Regions from separate parts of the Aeromonas rivipollensis genome, predicted to be linked through region 2. Evidence: riboswitches for the same ligand, from Rfam matches in the RefSeq annotation. Region 2 holds a riboswitch; each other region holds the start of a gene.
What was found. Region 2 has a riboswitch for cyclic di-GMP ahead of WIR04_RS04335 (glycosyl hydrolase family 18 protein). Riboswitches for the same ligand answer to the same signal wherever they lie in the genome.
Positions count from the first base shown of each region.

Region 1: linked by a shared signal. The riboswitch ahead of gbpA (N-acetylglucosamine-binding protein GbpA) and the one ahead of WIR04_RS04335 (glycosyl hydrolase family 18 protein) in region 2 are both predicted to bind cyclic di-GMP.
Region 3: linked by a shared signal. The riboswitch ahead of WIR04_RS16130 (glycosyl hydrolase family 18 protein) and the one ahead of WIR04_RS04335 (glycosyl hydrolase family 18 protein) in region 2 are both predicted to bind cyclic di-GMP.
Region 4: linked by a shared signal. The riboswitch ahead of lafK (lateral flagellar response regulator transcription factor LafK) and the one ahead of WIR04_RS04335 (glycosyl hydrolase family 18 protein) in region 2 are both predicted to bind cyclic di-GMP.

Region 1 is NZ_CP149130.1:3,818,240-3,822,449, forward strand. It holds gene WIR04_RS17295 (methyl-accepting chemotaxis protein) at 1-1,684, shown strand, start outside; cyclic di-GMP riboswitch class I at 1,947-2,032, shown strand; gene gbpA (N-acetylglucosamine-binding protein GbpA) at 2,098-3,522, shown strand; gene WIR04_RS17305 (cytochrome b) at 3,623-4,153, shown strand.
Region 2 is NZ_CP149130.1:912,362-916,571, reverse strand. It holds gene WIR04_RS04335 (glycosyl hydrolase family 18 protein) at 1-2,348, opposite strand, end outside; cyclic di-GMP riboswitch class I at 2,460-2,546, opposite strand; gene WIR04_RS04330 (PAS domain-containing hybrid sensor histidine kinase/response regulator) at 2,747-4,210, opposite strand, start outside.
Region 3 is NZ_CP149130.1:3,560,982-3,565,191, forward strand. It holds gene WIR04_RS16130 (glycosyl hydrolase family 18 protein) at 1-1,841, opposite strand, end outside; cyclic di-GMP riboswitch class I at 1,954-2,037, opposite strand; gene WIR04_RS16135 (ExeM/NucH family extracellular endonuclease) at 2,333-4,210, shown strand, end outside.
Region 4 is NZ_CP149130.1:430,624-434,833, forward strand. It holds gene lfhA (lateral flagellar biosynthesis protein LfhA) at 1-1,705, shown strand, start outside; cyclic di-GMP riboswitch class I at 1,900-1,987, shown strand; gene lafK (lateral flagellar response regulator transcription factor LafK) at 2,240-3,502, shown strand; gene lfiE (lateral flagellar hook-basal body complex protein LfiE) at 3,514-3,840, shown strand; gene fliFL (lateral flagellar M-ring protein FliFL) at 3,859-4,210, shown strand, end outside.

The DNA.
Region 1 (4,210 bases), 1.6 Mb from region 2:
GTTCAAGCTCGGTGATATCGCCGTGAGCCGCAAGCTGATGTTGCTGCTCTCACTGGCACTGATCGGCTTCATCGCACTGCTGCTCATCTCGGCCAGTGCCCTGCACCGCAACCTGATGAGTGAACGGGAAGCCAGGCTGCAGGCAGTGCTGGATCTGGCCATGAGCCGGATCCAGACCCTGGCCGCCACCCTCCCCGCCCGGCAGGCCCAGGCCGAAGCCAAGGCCATGCTCGACAGCATGCGCTTCGATGGAGACAACTACCTGTTCGTGCTGGACGAGGATCGCCGGGTGGTGGTGCACCCTGCCAAGCCCGAGCTGGTCGGCCAGCAGATGGGCGGGACGCCCGCCGAATCCCACTGGCAGCGCATGGTGGATCTCGGCAAGGGCGGCCAACAGGGCCGCCTGGAGTACCAGTGGGTCTCCCCCTCCGGCGAAGCGGCCCAGAAGATGTCCCTGGTGGCAGGCTACCAGCCCTGGGGCTGGATCCTGGGCTCAGGCGTGCTGCTGCAGGACATTGAGGCCACCATGTGGTCGCAATATGAGTGGATGGGCGGTGCCACCTTGCTGGCGATCCTGTTGATGGGGTGGCTGGGGGTGGCCATCAGCCGCTCCATCGTCAACCCGCTGGCGGAGATCAACAGGGCCATGGCCCAGGTGGCGGCCGGGGATCTGGTGGTCAGCATACCCGTGCATGGCAAGGATGAGCTGGGGGCCGTCGCCCACTGTACCAATCAGGGGCTGGACGCCATTCGCCGCGCCCTGCTGGAGGCGAGCCAGGGGGCCCGCAACGTGGCGGATGCCGCCCTGCGCATCGCCGCCTCCGCCGAGCAGACCAACCAGGCGGTCAACAGCCAGCGGGATCAGCTGGCCCAGCTCGCCACCGCCATGAACGAGATGAGCGCCACCATCTCGGATGTGGCGGGCCATGCCGAGAACACGGCCCGCGACACCCAGGACGCCACCAGCGAAGCCGGGCTCGGCAACGAGGATGTCCACGCCAGCGTGCACGGCATCCAGGCGCTCGCCACCGAAGTGGAGCAGGCCACCCATCAGGTCAATCGACTCAAGGAGGGGGTGATGCAGATCGGCGAGGTGACCGCCGTCATCAGCGCCATCTCGGATCAGACCAACCTGCTGGCCCTCAACGCCGCCATAGAGGCGGCCCGCGCCGGCGAGCAGGGCCGCGGTTTCGCCGTGGTGGCCGACGAGGTGCGCCAGCTGGCGAGCCGTACCCGTCACTCCACAGAGGAGATCCAGAGTACCATCACCCAGTTGCAGCAGCGGGCGGTGACCGCCGCCAGCGCCATGGATGCCAGCCGCAAGCTGGCGGAGAGCAGCGTCGGCCAGTCCGAGAAGGCGGGACAGGACCTCTCCCTCATCGTCAACCATATCCAGCACGTGAGCGACATGGCGACCCAGATAGCCACAGCGGCGGAACAGCAGAGCATGGTGGCAGAGGACATGAACCGCAACGTCAGCGGCATCAATGACTCGGCCCTGGAGATGTCGCAGGCCGCCTCCCAGCTGGCACAGGAGAGCGAGCTGCTGGCCGGGCTCTCCCGCAGCCTGGACGAGCGGCTGGCGGTCTTCAGGCTCGGCAATGCCCTCCCCCGCGACCTGGCGCCTGGTCAGGCCCACCGCCCTTCGCCCTCCCGCAGCGCAGACCAGTACCCGCACCACTGACCGTCTGACACAGTCCCATCCCCTGGCGGCCTCGCCGACAGGGGATTTTTTCATTGATGAAAAATGTCGCGATTTTGCATCTTTTGACGGAGCGGGCGAAGCCAAACCCAACTTGATGAATTAAATATAATTTTAAAAACAGAGCGTTAAGTGATTGCTCTACTCCGATGAGATCAAGCTGTAAAGATTTACACTTAATAATTTAATCAAAAAAAGCCATCATGGTGGTGCCGTCCTCAAGGGCGGCACCCTGACCCTTTATGTAGTCATTTGGCAAACTGGTTGAAAGGCCAGGACGCAAAGCCTCCGGTCTAAAGACATGTCGTCCAGGATAGCGGGGTTGCCACACCCAGGTGTGTCACGGGGAATTCCCCTGCCAACTTGACTGCCCACATCACCGAACAGAGGAATGTATGGCAGCAAAAATCAAACTCAATCATGTGGCCGCCGCGCTGGCGCTGCTGGCCAGCGGCGGCGTGCTCGCCCACGGTTATATCAGCCAGCCGGAAGGGCGCAACTATCTGTGCAAGACCGGCGGCAACAGTCAGTGTGGCGCCATTCAGTGGGAGCCACAGAGCCTGGAGGCGCCATCCGGCTTCCCCAATGGCGGCCCCGTCGACGGCCAGATCGCCTCGGCCGGCCACCCGCAATTTGGTGAGCTCAACGCCCAGACCAGCGATCGCTGGACCAAGCGCCAGGTGCAGAGCGGCCCCTTCGCCATCAGCTGGACCTTCACCGCCAACCACGTGACCCGCAACTGGCGCTACTACCTCACCAAGCAGGAGTGGAACCCGAACCAGCCCCTGACCAGGGACTCCTTCGATCTCAATCCGTTCTGCGTCATCGACGGGGGCATGGTGCAGCCGCCCAAGCAGGTCACCCATCAGTGCACCCTGCCGGCGCGCACCGGCTATCAGGTTATCCTCGGAGTCTGGGAGGTGGGCGATACCGCCAACAGCTTCTACAACCTGATCGACGCCCAGTTCGATGGCGGCACCCAGCCACCGCTGACCTGGAGCCAGGGTGGGACCATCTACCCCTCCACCGATCTGGTGGCCGGCGACAAGGCCAGAACCCGGGTATTCGACGCCAATGGCGAGCGCACCGATCTGCAGACAGTGCTGACCATCGGCTCTGCCGAGCAGGGTCAGAAGAACAACTGGGCTCACGATCTGGCCGCCAGGATCAACGCCGAACAGAGCCAGATCCGCGCAGGCCAGCAAGGCACCGATGGCCAGTTCAACCCTGTTTATGGCCAGAACCCCATCTACCTGAAGGCGGGCAGCAACCTGCAGCGGGTCGAGGTCCAGCTCGAGCAGCAGCAACCCCCGGTAAACGACGGCATCAGCGTGAGCGGGCTGGAGAACGAATACCTGCTCGACAACGGCAAGGTCACCCTGAACTTCACGGTCACGGCCGAGGGGGATCTCGCGGTCACCAACACCCTGTATGACCACGGTGGCGCCGCCAAGGGCCAGACCGGTGCCGACATCAAGGACAGCAGCCATAGCTTCACCATGGAGGTCAGCGGCCTGAGCGCCGGCCACCACCAACTGGTGATCGAGGGCAAGCCGAAGGCGGGCGGCGCCCCCCTGCAGCAGACCATGGATCTGATGTTCAAGGATCCGGCCAGCGGCGGTGACTACCAGTACAGCTTCCCGGAGGGACTCAAATCCTATGCGGCAGGCACCAAGGTACTTCAGCCGAAAGATGGCAAGATCTATCAGTGCAAGCCCTACCCCTACAGCGGCTGGTGCACCATCTGGACGAGCACCGCGACCCAGTATGAGCCCGGAGTGGGCACCAACTGGCAGGATGCCTGGACCCTGGTGAACTGATCCCCCGCAAGCAGAAGAGGCCCGAGCGGCCTCTTTTTTGTGCCTGTCATCCGGGCTCCCGGTGCCTCTCGGCACCCTGGGCCCCAGTCGGAAAAATCCCATGACGAAAGACTACTATGACCCCCTGAGCCGCCTGCTGCACTGGCTGATGGCCGCCGTCATCCTCTACGCCACCCTGGCAGGCTACCTGATGCACCTGGTGATCGACAGCCATCCCAAGCTGTTTCAATTTCTGTCGGTGCTGAACATGTCGATGGCGACCCTGATCTCCCCGCTCTTCCTGCTGCGCTGGGGCTGGCGGCACTGGCGGCCTCCCCTGTCCGAAGAGCAGGCCCAGCCTCACCATCCCGCCGCCAGGCTGGCTCACGCCCTGCTCTACGGCCTGATGTGCATAGTGCTGTTGAGCGGCTTCCTGATGCTGGAGCAGGGTTATGCCCTGTTCTGGCTCTACCCGATCGCCAACCCCATCGATGTACCTGAGGTCAACGCCTTCTTCTTTGGCGTGCATCGCCTCGGCTGTCTGTTGCTGGCTGCGCTGGTCCTGCTGCACGTGGCCGCCGCCCTCTACCACCACAGGATCAAGGGGGATCGCACCCTGTATCGCATGCTGGGTCCCCAGAGCGGGCGCTAGCCAATGAGCGAGGCCCTGGGTCTGGCTGAAGCGTCGATTAAGCAAACAGGGAGCCAT
Region 2 (4,210 bases):
TCATTGGTGTTGTAGACGGTGCTGGCGTTCCAGGCCGGATGGTTGGCCGCATCGGGATCGGTTGTCTCGCAGCCGCCCCCCGTGCTGGCCGGCTTGACGGTCAGGCGGGTGCCGGCGCTGGCGTCCAGTGCCCCGTCAGTCACCATCAGGGTCAGGTCATAGGCGGTGTCGCTGGTGACGCTCGGGCCTGTGACCACCAGGGTCGCACTGTCCTGACCGGTGGCGGTGAGACCCGCTGGCAGGCTCCACTGATAGCTCAGGGCATCACCGTTCGGATCGGACGCAGTGGCCTTGATGGTCACCTGCTTGCCGGACTCTACGGTCGCACTGGCCGGTACGCTGACCACGGGGGGCAGGTTCGGCTGTGGTGCCTTGTTGGTCACCACCACCTGATCCTTGGCCGAGAGTCCCTGATCGTCGGTCACTGTCAGCTCGAACACCAGATTGATGTCGGTAGTGGCGGCATCCAGCACCACGCGGGCCCTGGCCTGGGTAGCGTCCAGCAGGCTGGCCTGGGGTCCGGAGACCTGCTTCCAGCTGTAGGTCAGCACGCCGCTTTCCGGATCGTGGGAGGCGGAGCCGTTGAGGGTTACCTCGGCCGGGCCCGTGACGCTCAGGTCGCTGCCGGCATTGGCCACAGGCGGCTTGTTGACCGGCGGCAGTGTACCCTCGCCGTGGCCCAGCCCCTCGTGCATGGCGTTGAGGATGTCGCCGTTGTCCGCGTCTATCTCCCAGGCGAACAGGCCACCGAGCTGGTTCGCCAGCACGTACTGCCCCTTGGCCTTGACCGAGCGATCGTTGTCGAAGCTGATGAGATCCCCAGTGCTGGCCTTGAACACATAAGGGGCCTCGGCCGACTCGTCATAGCCCTGCTCCCAGCCTGCGCCCATGCGGTTGTTGACGATGTCGCGGTAATCCACCACGCCATTTTCCCAGGTGCCGGTCACAGGTCCGGTGGCGGTACCAGTGAAGGGATTGCCGGCCTGGTAGTTCTTCACTCCGGTCCAGCCACGGCCATACATGGCCGCACCCACCACTATCTTGCCCGGTGTCACCCCCTGACCCAGCAGCGCCTTGACGCCCTTGTCGGTGGTGTACTTGGTGGCCGGATCCCAACTGGAGGCAAAGAGGTTGGTCTGGTGGGCCAGATTCGTCAGGTCGAAGGCGCCGCTGAAGTCGTAGCTCATCAGGAAGATGTGGTCCATGTACTGCTGGGCCGCCTGATAATCGACCTTGGCAATCTTGTCACCGCCGGCGCTGATCGCCGAGGTCAGCTCATACTGGCGGCCGGTCTCGGCTTCCAGTTCGTCGAGCATGGCCCGCAGCTCCTTCATCAGCACCACATAGGTGGCGCCATCGCTCGGGCCGCCCAGGCTGGGGTTGGCCCCCTGGCCGCCCGGGAATTCCCAGTCGATGTCCACCCCGTCGAAGAATTTCCAGGTCTGCAGGAACTCCTTGACCGAGGCGACGAAGGTGTCGCGCTTGGTCTTGTCCCCCAGGAAGTAGAAGGGATCGGAGAGGGTCCACCCCCCGACCGACGGCAGGATCTTGAGGTCCGGACGGGCTTGCTTGAGCGCCATCAGGTTGCCGAAGTTGCCCTTGTAGGGTTCATCCCAGGCGCTGAGGTTGCCCTGGGACATCTGGACGGCGGCCCAGGGATCGTGGATGGAGACCTTGAAGTCTTCACGACCGGCACAGGAGCGCTGGAGGGCCTCGAAGCTGCCGGAGATCTCTTTCAGGCTGTCATTGATGCCGTTACCGCCGCAGATGGGGGTGAAGCCGTAGAGGATGTGGGTCAGGTTCTGGGCCGGGATCTTGTCCACGGTGAACTTGCGGCCATAGACGCCCCACTCCACGTAATAGGCCCCCACCACCTTGCCGGACTTGTTGGCGTAGGGCTTGTTGTTCTCCTTGAGGGGCGCATTGAGCGGTGCCAGGTGGCTGCCGTCGGTATCGGCGACCATCAGCTCCTTCTTGTCGGAGAGGGTGCAGCCGTCGGCGTTGCACAGGGCGACCTGCATCTGGTAGCGGCCCCCCTTGGTCACCTTGAAGTTGGCGGTACCAGCGGCGGAAGCCGGGCCTGACCACACCTCCTTGCCATCGAGCAGCACCTTGGCGGTCTGACCCACGTCACCGGTCCAGAGGTTCCAGGTCACGCTGACGGGGGCACCATCCTTGTGGACTGTCACCAGCTGGTTGTAGGCAGAGGCGGCCTGATTGACTTCGACGATGGCGAACTTGGTGGGGCCCGAGCCTATGGTGGGTTTGCCCGGGGCAGCGGCGAAGGCGGAGGTAGCACAGAGACCCCCGACCAGGAGCGCCAGCAGGGAAAGTTTTGGACTTAACATATTTGAACTTCCTTATTTCGTTATTGGAATTAACAACGAAAAAGGCAACGCAACCTGCCAGGTAACGCAGACATCATCGCCACCATGGCTTGGCCCATGGACGATACAACCTGTGGTGACCCCGCTATCCTAGGTACTTTGACCCTTAGACCGGAGGCTTTGCGTCCCGGACTTTCGTCCGGTTTGCCTTTTTGCACAACTTGATTTGCGACAAAAATAATCGCCGGATGACTATAGATGAGTGCGCGAGCACCACCACCTGGCAGAAATGACATCGATGGGCGGCGATTCATACAAATAGCCGGCATATTGCACAAACATGGCGACATTGGTGGCGATATGCCACCAAAACGACAGATTTACAATTTTCATCCCACGTGCTTGTTCTGTGAACTGCCTCACTCTATTGGCAGCAGCAGGCTGTTCATCAATGCCCGCAGTTTTAGGGGTTTGACCGGCTTGCTGACGTAGCCGAAGCCGTGCTCGCGGATCTGGGTCTGCAGCTCGCTCTTGCGATCCGCGCTGATGATGATGCCGCCTATGCCGTTGCCATGGGCCAGCCGGATCATGTGCAGCGCCTGCAGCCCCGTCTTGCCGTCATCTAGGTGGTAGTCGGAGAGCACCAGCCGGGGCAGGAAGCCAGCCCCAATGATCTCCTCTGCCTGCTCCAGGCTCTGGGCGCAGCGCACCTCGCAGCCCCAGCGTCCCAGCAGGGAGGCCATGGCGATGAGGATCTCCTCCTCGTTGTCGATGCAGAGGATCCTGACCCCTTCCAGCTGGCTGTCCCGCACGGCGGGCGCCGCCACCGGACTCGGCATCACGGGCCGGGTCGCGAGGTTCAAGGTGATGGCAAACACCGAGCCCGCCCCGGGCCAACTGCGCAGGGAGAGCTGGTGACCCAGCACCTGGGAGATGCCGCGGGCGATGGCGAGCCCGAGGCCAAGCCCCTGCTCCCTGGCGGTGCGGGAGTGATCGAGGCGGGAGAACTCGTCAAAGATCGCCTCCTGCTTGTCCAGCGGAATGCCAGGGCCATTGTCCCACACCTCGATGCGCACCTTGTCCCCCAGTCGGCGGCAGCCGAGCAGCACCCGGCCGCCCGGGTTGTAGCGGAACGCATTGGTGAGGAAGTTCTGCAACACCCGGCGCAGCAGGCGCACGTCGCTGTAAACGGCGAGGCGGCTCTCCACCACTGAGAACTGGATCTCCCCCGCCTGGGCCAGCACCCCGAATTCCGCCTTGAGGTTGCCCAGCACGTCGCTCAGGGCGAAGTCGAGCTTCCTGGCCTTGAACTTGCCCGCCTCGAGGCGCGAAATGTCCAGCAGATCCGTGATGAGATCCTCGGTCGCCCCCAGGGCATCGTCGATGTGGCGGGCGATGCGGGTCTGCTCCGCCGTCTGCTCCCCTCCCTGGGACAGCATCTCCAGCAGGGAGGAGGTAAACAGCTTGGCCGCGTTCAGCGGCTGGGTCAGATCGTGGCTCACCGCCGCCAGGAAGCGGCTCTTGGAGTGGTTCGCCCGCTCCACCTGCTGGTTCACCAGCAGCAGTTGGCGGTTGAGCTCGGAGAGTTCGTGGGTACGCTCGGCCACTCGCGCCTCCAGGTGCTCGTTGGCTTCCCGCAGTACCCGCTCCGCCGCCCGGAAGGGGGTGATGTCGGTGAAAGTCATCACGAAGCCCCCCGCCGGCATGGGATTGCCCTGCATCTCGATCACCCGGCCGTCCGGTCGCTCCCGCGCCGAGACATGGGGGCTGCCCCGCTTCATGAAGGCGACCCGGCGCGCCACCTGGGCCTCGATATCGCCCGGGCCGCAGAGCCCCTGCTCGGCGTTGTAGCGGATGATCTCCTCGATGGAGCGCCCCACCTG
Region 3 (4,210 bases), 1.9 Mb from region 2:
CCGTGGGTACCACCGGTCACCCCCTGCCAACCACGGGTGTAATAGGGCACCCCTATGTTGATCTTGCCCGCCGCCAGGGCGCCGCGGAAGTAGTGGGCCGCCCAGGCGGAGTTGAGATAACCGATGCCGCCAAACTGGGCCTGGGTGTAGACACCCCACTGGGCCAGCTCGGGATCCGCCTTGTTGTCGAACAGGGCTGCGTTGTGGCCGACGAAGTGGTTCCAGGCACCGTGGAAGTCGTAGGTCATCAGGTTGACGTAATCCAGATACTGGGTGACCTGGAAGTTCTCCATGCCGCGCAGCAGGTAGGCCGAGGCCGGCGAGGCAATGGTCAGCATGTACTTGCGACCGTCCTCGGTCCCGGCGCTGTCGAGCTTGTTGCGCAGGGTCTTCATCAGCACTTCATAGTTCGCAAAGAGCTTGCCGCGACACTGGTTGGAGAGCGGGAAGTCGTTCGGGTTGCCCGCATCCTTCATGGAGGTGGGGTACTCGTAGTCGATATCCACCCCATCGAAGCCGTACTGGCGGATGAAGCCCACCGCCGAGTCGGCGAAGGCGTTGATGCCGGCGGTGTTGACCGAGCAGTCGCCCTTGGTGGTGGCGGTGTAGAAGCCGCGGGTATCGGCCCAGCCACCCACGGAGATCAGGGTCTTCACGTCCGGATACTGCTTCTTGTATTTCGACAGCAGGTTGAAGTGGCCCTGATAGGCGAACTCGGGATCCATTTCGGCGCCCGGCACCCCGTCCCAGGTCAGTTTGGTGGCGGCGTCATCCACCTTGATGAGGTGGCTCTGCTCATCCACCGCCGCGAAGGCGTAGTTGATGTGGGTGATCTTGTCCCAGGGGATGTCGCCCACCAGGTAGGAGGGCAGCCCGTTCTTGCCGGTACGCCAGGAGGTGAAATAGCCGATGACGCGGCGGCCATGGTCATCCCCCATGCACTCGCTGCCATCGGCGCGATAGATCTGGCGCACGTCGCAGGAGAGGTTGCCACCGGTGGGGGGCAGCGCAGCCTCTTCCACCTGGACATCGACCTGGGCCGATTCGCCGACCAGGTTCTCCTTGTCGGTCGCCACCAGCTTGAGACCGGCCAGCCCCTTGCTCTGGGGTGTCCAGCTCAGCTGCCAGGGGGCGCTGCTGTCTTCGCCCACTTTCTTGCCATCGACGAACAGCTCGACCTTGGCGACGTCGTCATTGGCGTCGGTGACATTGCCGGTCACGGTGAGGGCGCGGCCCAGGGTCACCTTGGCCCCGGCGGCGGGGCTGGCGATGCTCGCCCTGGGGGCCTCTGGCGCCACCACGGCGGCGACCTTGAAGCTCGAATCCGCCTCGCTCAGCACCTTGCCGTCTTTATCCAGCGCCCGGGCCTTGAGGGCGTGATTGCCAACGCCGGCGGCAGGCCAGCTGGCACTCCAGGGGGAGGCCGTGGCCGTGGCGACCAGGGTGCCGTCGATCAGGTACTCCACCTTGGCCAGCGCCGTGACCGGGCCGCTCAGGGTCACCGCTAGGGCCAGGCTGGCCCCTTCGCTGACGCTGCTGCCCACGGCAGGGGAGCCGATGGCAACGACCAGAGCAGGCGGCGGCACCTCACCGCCATAGAGCTTCCAGGCATCGGCCCAGACGGTACCGACCCCGGGGGCATAGTGGTAGGGCGAGGCGCCGCACCAGCCGGAGTAAGGGAATTCCTTGCATTCATAGAGGGCACCGGCGTTGCTGACGATGTCGCCAGCCTTGTAGGCAGTGCCTGCCTGATAGGCGGGGTAAGCGGCCTGCGCCCAGGCAGGGACGGCCGCAAGGGCGACCAGCATGGCGAGCCTGCTGGGCCTCAAGATCTGTTGCATATTGTTATCTTCCTTGTTTTGTCTTGGCTTCAACACCGGGAAAAGCGCAATCGCAACAGGGAACAAGGGAGCGACAACAGGCCATGGACGGGCCACAAACCCTCAAGTCACCCCGGGTAACCCCGCAGTCTGGCCCGGGTGAGACAGATCGGAGGCTTTGCGTCCCGGCATCACTGCCGGTTTGCCCTTTGCCTGGGTTCCGTGAGGAACGGCTCGAGTATAGGAAGCAAGTGGCGGCCGCTCAATCTTTATTCTCTAAGGAAAATATGTGAATGCCGGTCAGCTCACACTTCCCCTCCATCGGCCAACTAACTATTAAGTCATTAATATCAATCTGTTAGCCACGTCAAAAAAACGGACTCAGCCTCTTTTGTCTCCCCATAATGTGCGTTGCCTCACTGGTCAGAGCTGCCAGAAATGTGACAATGCGCGCCCTTGGCCAAAGCGCCAAGGCTATGGAAACACTGGCAAAAATAAAAAAAGGAATACCCATGAAAGGAAGACCTACCCTGCTGTCCCTGGCCGTGGGGCTCGCCCTCGCGTCCCCGTCTCTCCATGCCGCCGGCTTCAGTTGCCCGGCCGACAGCGCCCTCACCCCCATCCCCGCCATCCAGGGCAGCGGCGACAAGAGCCCGCTCGTCCCGGACGATCAGTTCGAAAGCCCCCAGAGCGTCTCGGTCAAGGCGGTAGTCTCGGGTCTGGGGGAGAGCCTCAACAAGGGCTTCTATCTGCAGGATCTGCAGGGGGATGGCAATCCCCAGAGCTCGGATGGCATCTTCGTCTACCTCAACGACAAGCAATTCGCGACCAAGTACCCGGACATCCAGCCGGGTGCCCTGATCTGCCTGGAGGCCAAGGTCGAGGAGTATCATGGTCACACCCAGCTCAAGCCCCTGTTTGACGGCAGCGCCCCGCGTCTGGCGGTGCTGGCCCAGGGCGATGCCCCGGCCGCCACGGCGCTGCGGGTGCTGGAGGGGGAAACCCTGGCCCGGGCACTGGAGCGTCACGAGGGGATGCGGGTGCGCCTCGATGGGGAGAGCGCCCTCAAGGTAAGCCGCAACTTCAGCTACGACTACGCCGCCAAGCGCAACAACCTGGTGCTCGCCCACGGTGCCCCGCTGATGAAGCCGACCCAGCTCCATGTGGCGGGCAGCCCAGAAGCCGTGGCGCTGGCCGAGGCCAACGCGGGCAACCGCGTCTTCCTCGAGTCGGACTTCAAGGCCGCCAACGGCAAGCTGCCCTGGTTGCCGGCCTGGGAGCCGGAGCAGGGTTACCTGCGCATCGGCGATGCCCCGGTCAACCTGGAAGCCATGGTGGGTTACAGCTATGACGAGTACCGGCTGATAGTGCCCAAGGATCAGCGCATCACGGCGGGGGATCTGCTGCGCACCGATGAGAACGACCGCCAGGGCTCACCGGCCCGCGCCAATGGCACCGACCTGCGCATCGGCAGCTTCAACGTACTCAACTACTTCACCAGCCACTCCAGCGTGGGGGGCGCCCTCAACGTGCTCTGTGCGGATCAGGCGGATGCGGACAGCGCCAAGGGCTGCAACCGCGGCGCCAAGAGCCTGGAGGAGTTCCAGCTGCAGCGCACCAAGATCGTCAACGCCATCAACGAGATGGACGCCGACCTGCTCGGCCTGATGGAGATGGAGAACAACGGCTTCGACGAGCACGCCGCCATCAGCGATCTGGTGCAGAGCCTCAACGCCCGGCAGAAAGAGGCGAGCAAGCAGTACGCCTTCGTCAGCCTGCCCAAGGCCCTGCTCACCCAGGAGCGCTTCTTTGGCGGCGACGCCATCATGGTGGCCATGATCTATCGCCCCGCCCTGCTCACCCCGAGCGGGGATGCCGAGGTCATTCGTCTGCCCCAGCAGCGCTACATCACGGGCGGCGTCGCCAGAAGCGCAGGTCAGCGGGACTCCCTGGTGCAGCGCTTCGGGGTGGCGGGCAGCGACGAGCCCCTGACGCTGGTGGTCAACCACCTGAAATCCAAGGGATCCGGCTGCTATGAGAACGGCGATGGCAAGACCGAGCCTGCGGATCTGCAGGGCAAGTGCACCGAGTTCAGGGTCAGTGCCGCCAAGGTGCTGGGGGACGCGGTGAGCAAGATGCCGGGTCAGGTGCTGCTGGTGGGGGACTTCAACTCTTACGCCAAGGAGGACCCGATCAGGGTGCTCACCGACTACGATCCGGCCAAGGCGGATCGCCAGATCCGCTCCGCCTCCCACACCTTGATCGGCGAGCAGCCCTATGAGCAGATGGGCCGCGCGGTGGGCAAGGGTTACGGACTGGTGGATCTGAACGTCAAGTTCAACCAGGAGAAGGCCATCTCCTACAGCTACGAGGCCGAGCTTGGCACCCTG
Region 4 (4,210 bases), 480 kb from region 2:
CATCAACTTCGTGGTGATCACCAAGGGGGGGGAGCGGATCTCCGAAGTCTCCGCCCGCTTCACCCTGGATGCCATGCCGGGCAAGCAGATGGCCATAGATGCCGATCTCAACGCCGGCACCCTGGATCAGCACCAGGCCCGCGCCAGGCGGGAAGAGATCGCCAGGGAAGCCGACTTCTACGGCGCCATGGACGGGGCCTCCAAGTTTGTCCGTGGCGATGCCATCGCCGGCCTGCTGGTGCTGATCATCAACCTGGTGGGCGGTCTCGCCATCGGTATCTTCCAGCACTCGCTGCCGGTCTCCGATGCCTTCCGCATCTATGCCCTGCTCACCATAGGTGATGGTCTGGTCGCCCAGATCCCCTCCCTGCTGATGTCCACCGCGGCGGCCATCATAGTCACTAGGGTGAGTGACGAGGGGGAGATGTCGGATCAGGTCGGCCAGCAGATCCTGGCTTCTCCCCGGGTCATCTATACGGCGGCGACCATCATGCTGATCCTGGGCCTGGTGCCCGGCATGCCCATGCTGGCCTTCCTCAGCTTTGCCGCTGTGCTGGCCTGGACCGGCTGGAGCGTCAGCCAGCGCCGGGCAAAGGATCCGGCCCTGGATGCGGCCGAGGAGCTGACGAGGCAGATGGTACAGCCGGAGCCGCAAGGGCTGGACTGGCAGGATCTGCCGCCGGTGGATGCGGTCGCCATCGAACTGGGTTATCGGTTGGTGCCGCTGGCCGAGGCGAACAAGGGGGCCGAGCTGCTCGCCCGGGTGCGCGGCATTCGCAAGACACTGTCCGAGCAGTACGGTTTCCTGCTGCCCGAGATCCGGGTGCGGGACAACCTGCAACTGCAGCCGGACCAGTATCGCATCAAGCTGTCTGGCATTGCCCTGGCCACAGGCAATGTGGATTGCCAGCGGCTGATGGCCATCAGCAGCGGCGAGACCTATGGCGCCCTGGACGGCGAGCTGACCCAGGATCCGGCCTATGGCATGAACGCTGTCTGGATCTCGCCGGACAACAAGGCCAAGGCGCTCAACCTGGGTTACTCCGTGGTCGACTCTGCCACCGTCATCGCCACCCATGCCAGCAAGTTGCTCAGGGAGCAGCTCGATGGGCTCTTCGGCCATGACGAGGTGGGCAAGCTGGGCCAGTATCTGGCCACCCAGTCCCCCCGCCTGGCGGAAGAGCTCAATCTGGCCCTGACCCAGATGCAGCAACTGCGGGTCTTCCGTCAATTGCTCAAGGAGCAGATCAGCCTCACCGACATCCGCACCATAGCCACCACCTTGCTGGATGCGAGCGAGCTGACCAAGGACCCGGTGCTGCTGGCCTCGGACGTGCGCTGCGCCCTCAAGCGCCAGATCGTCAGGCAGGCGATCGGATCCCGCGACATACTGGCGGCCTTCACCCTGGACGACCGGCTGGAGCAGACCCTGCTGACGGCAATGAACCAGTCCCAGCAGCAGGGAAAAATCCAGCTGGACAGCTTCCCGGTCGACCCGCAATTGCTGGCGCAGTTGCAGCAGAACATGCCGCTGGTGAAGGAGCAGTTGCAGCAGCAGGGGTATGCGCCCGTGCTGGTGGTCATGCCCCAGCTCAGGCCCCTGATCGCCCGCTATGCCCGATCCTTCTCAAAGGGTCTCAAAGTGCTCTCTTATAACGAGATCCCGGAAGATTTACGGGTCGAAGTAATTGGCACCCTGGGCTGAAGTGGAATTGCCACGCCCATATGCCGGCAGGAAGAGACTATTCCGCACATCTGCTTGAATTGTCATATAAAGCCGTTATGATGTGACGGCTTTTGACGCGACACAGACTGACAGTGAAAAAATAAAATAGAAACAGTCAGATGTGTCACATGGCTTAAGGACAACCAAGCCATGCCATCCTAATACGGGTCGTCGCATGATAAAGGCAAACTGAACTGAAAAGTCAGGACGCAAAGCCTCCGGTCTAACGGCATTGATGCTAATGATAGCGGGGTTACCAAGGTCATGATTCCAGCCTTGTTTTCATACCGATATAGGGTAAGTGCTCAATAAGAGGTGCTGCCCCGTCCTGGTGCGTTTTTATTTTTTGAGCGTCAGTTCTGTTGATTGATTCATGTGCAATCACAGGTTCGGGTTAATATGTTTTCTGATTTATCTATCAAGGAAAATTCAATACCCGTCGGTATTGAATCTCATGCACATCTATTATTAGTTTCCTCTTCGTTATCAAATGGAGACGATGTTGAGGGAATATTGTTGAATGCAGGCTATCGCGTCTCTTGCCTGAATTCTGTCCCGCTGGCCAAGCAATTTCTCTCCAACCATTCCGCGGATCTCGTGTTGCTCGACATGGCGGTCATGACCGAGGCCGGTCCCTCAATGGTGCAGGAGCTGGCGGGTACCGACTGCGTCATCCTGGTCAATGAGCACCAGGCCTATCTGGCGGCGGAGGCCATGCGGGCCGGCGCCATCGATTACATCATCAAGCCTTTCAGTCAGCGCCAGATCCTCGATGTGGTGAGGGGGGCCCTGCGCCTGCGTCAGGCCATTCCCAACCTGATCGCCTCCTCGCCTCTGAGCCTGCAGGTATTGCAGCTCGCCAGGCGGGCTGCCAAGACCTCGGCCACCATCCTCATCGGCGGCGAGTCGGGGACGGGCAAGGAGCGGCTGGCCCGCTACATCCACGAGATGTCCAGCCGGGCGGGCAAGCCCTTCGTGGCCATCAACTGCGCAGCCATCCCCGAATCCATGCTCGAATCCATCCTGTTCGGACACAGCAAGGGGGCCTTTACCGGCGCGACCGCCAGCCAGCAGGGCAAGTTCGAGCTGGCCCAGGGGGGCACCCTGCTGCTCGACGAGATCTCCGAACTGCCGCTGGCATTGCAGGCCAAGCTGCTGCGGGTACTGCAGGAGAAAGAGGTCGAGCGGTTGGGCAGCCATCAGGTGATTGCGCTGGATGTGCGGATCATTGCCGCCAGCAACAGAGACCTGAGGGAGTTGGTGTTGCAGGGGGAGTTTCGCGAGGACCTCTTCTACCGGCTCGATGTGCTGCCCATGAGCTGGCCCGCCCTGCGGGAGCGGCCGGACGACATACTGCCGCTGGCGGAGTACTTCATCGAGCGCTACGCCGCCCAGCAGGGGTATCGCCTCAGCGAGAGCGCCTGCAAGCAGCTGCTCTCCTATGACTGGCCGGGCAATGTGCGCGAACTGGACAACGTGATCCAGCGGGCGCTAATTATGGCTCGCGGATTGCATATTCAGGCGGTCGATTTGATGCTGCCCCATTATGCCGTGGAAGCCGACAACCTGTTACCGCAGACGCTTGCGGCCCCGGAGGGGCTCAGCGAGACCAAACGGCATGCCGAATTTCAATTCGTCCTGGAGACGTTGCGCCGTTTTCGTGGTCACCGGACTCGTACGGCCGAAGCCCTTGGGATGACGACCCGGGCACTTAGATACAAGCTGGCTGCCATGCGCGAGCAGGGCATCGATGTCGAGCAGCAGATTCAAAACTAAGGGATAACCGAGTGAAGATTGAGATCATGTCATCACAGGTGACGCTCCTGCAGCAGATGCAGGAAATGCAGCGCGTTGCCAGTCACACCCCTTCCATCGAGCCTAACGACGCCTCGGCTGTCTCGTTCAGCGACGCCATGCGTGACGTCGTCGGCCGGGTCAACGAACAGCAGAATGTCGCGTCCAGATTGATGACCGCCGTCGACGCGGGTCAGAGCGACGATCTGGTGGGGGCCATGGTGGCCAGCCAGAAGGCAGGTCTCAGTTTTTCCGCCCTGATGCAGGTGCGCAACAAACTGATGACAGGCTTCGATGACATCATGCGCATGCCGCTCTGAGGGTAGGTCATGACTGAATTGGTATCATCCTCGCCGGGGGCATCGGGCTCCCTGATCGCCCGGGTACAGGAAGGGATGCGCAACTGGCGCACCCTGTCCCGGGACAACAAATCCATCCTGACCATAGCGCTGCTTGCCGCCATAGTGGCGGGCACCATAGTGGTGATCCTCTGGACCTCCAGCAAGAACTATGTGCCGCTCTACGGCAAGCAGGAGCTCTACGACACCGCCAACATCATGGAGATGCTGGAGAAGGAGCAGGTGCCCTTCCGGCTGGAGAAAAGCTCGGGCCAGATCCTGGTACCGGAGAGCCAGCTTGCCCACGTGCGCATGGCGCTGGCGGCGCGCGGGGTCAGGGCGGCCATGCCGG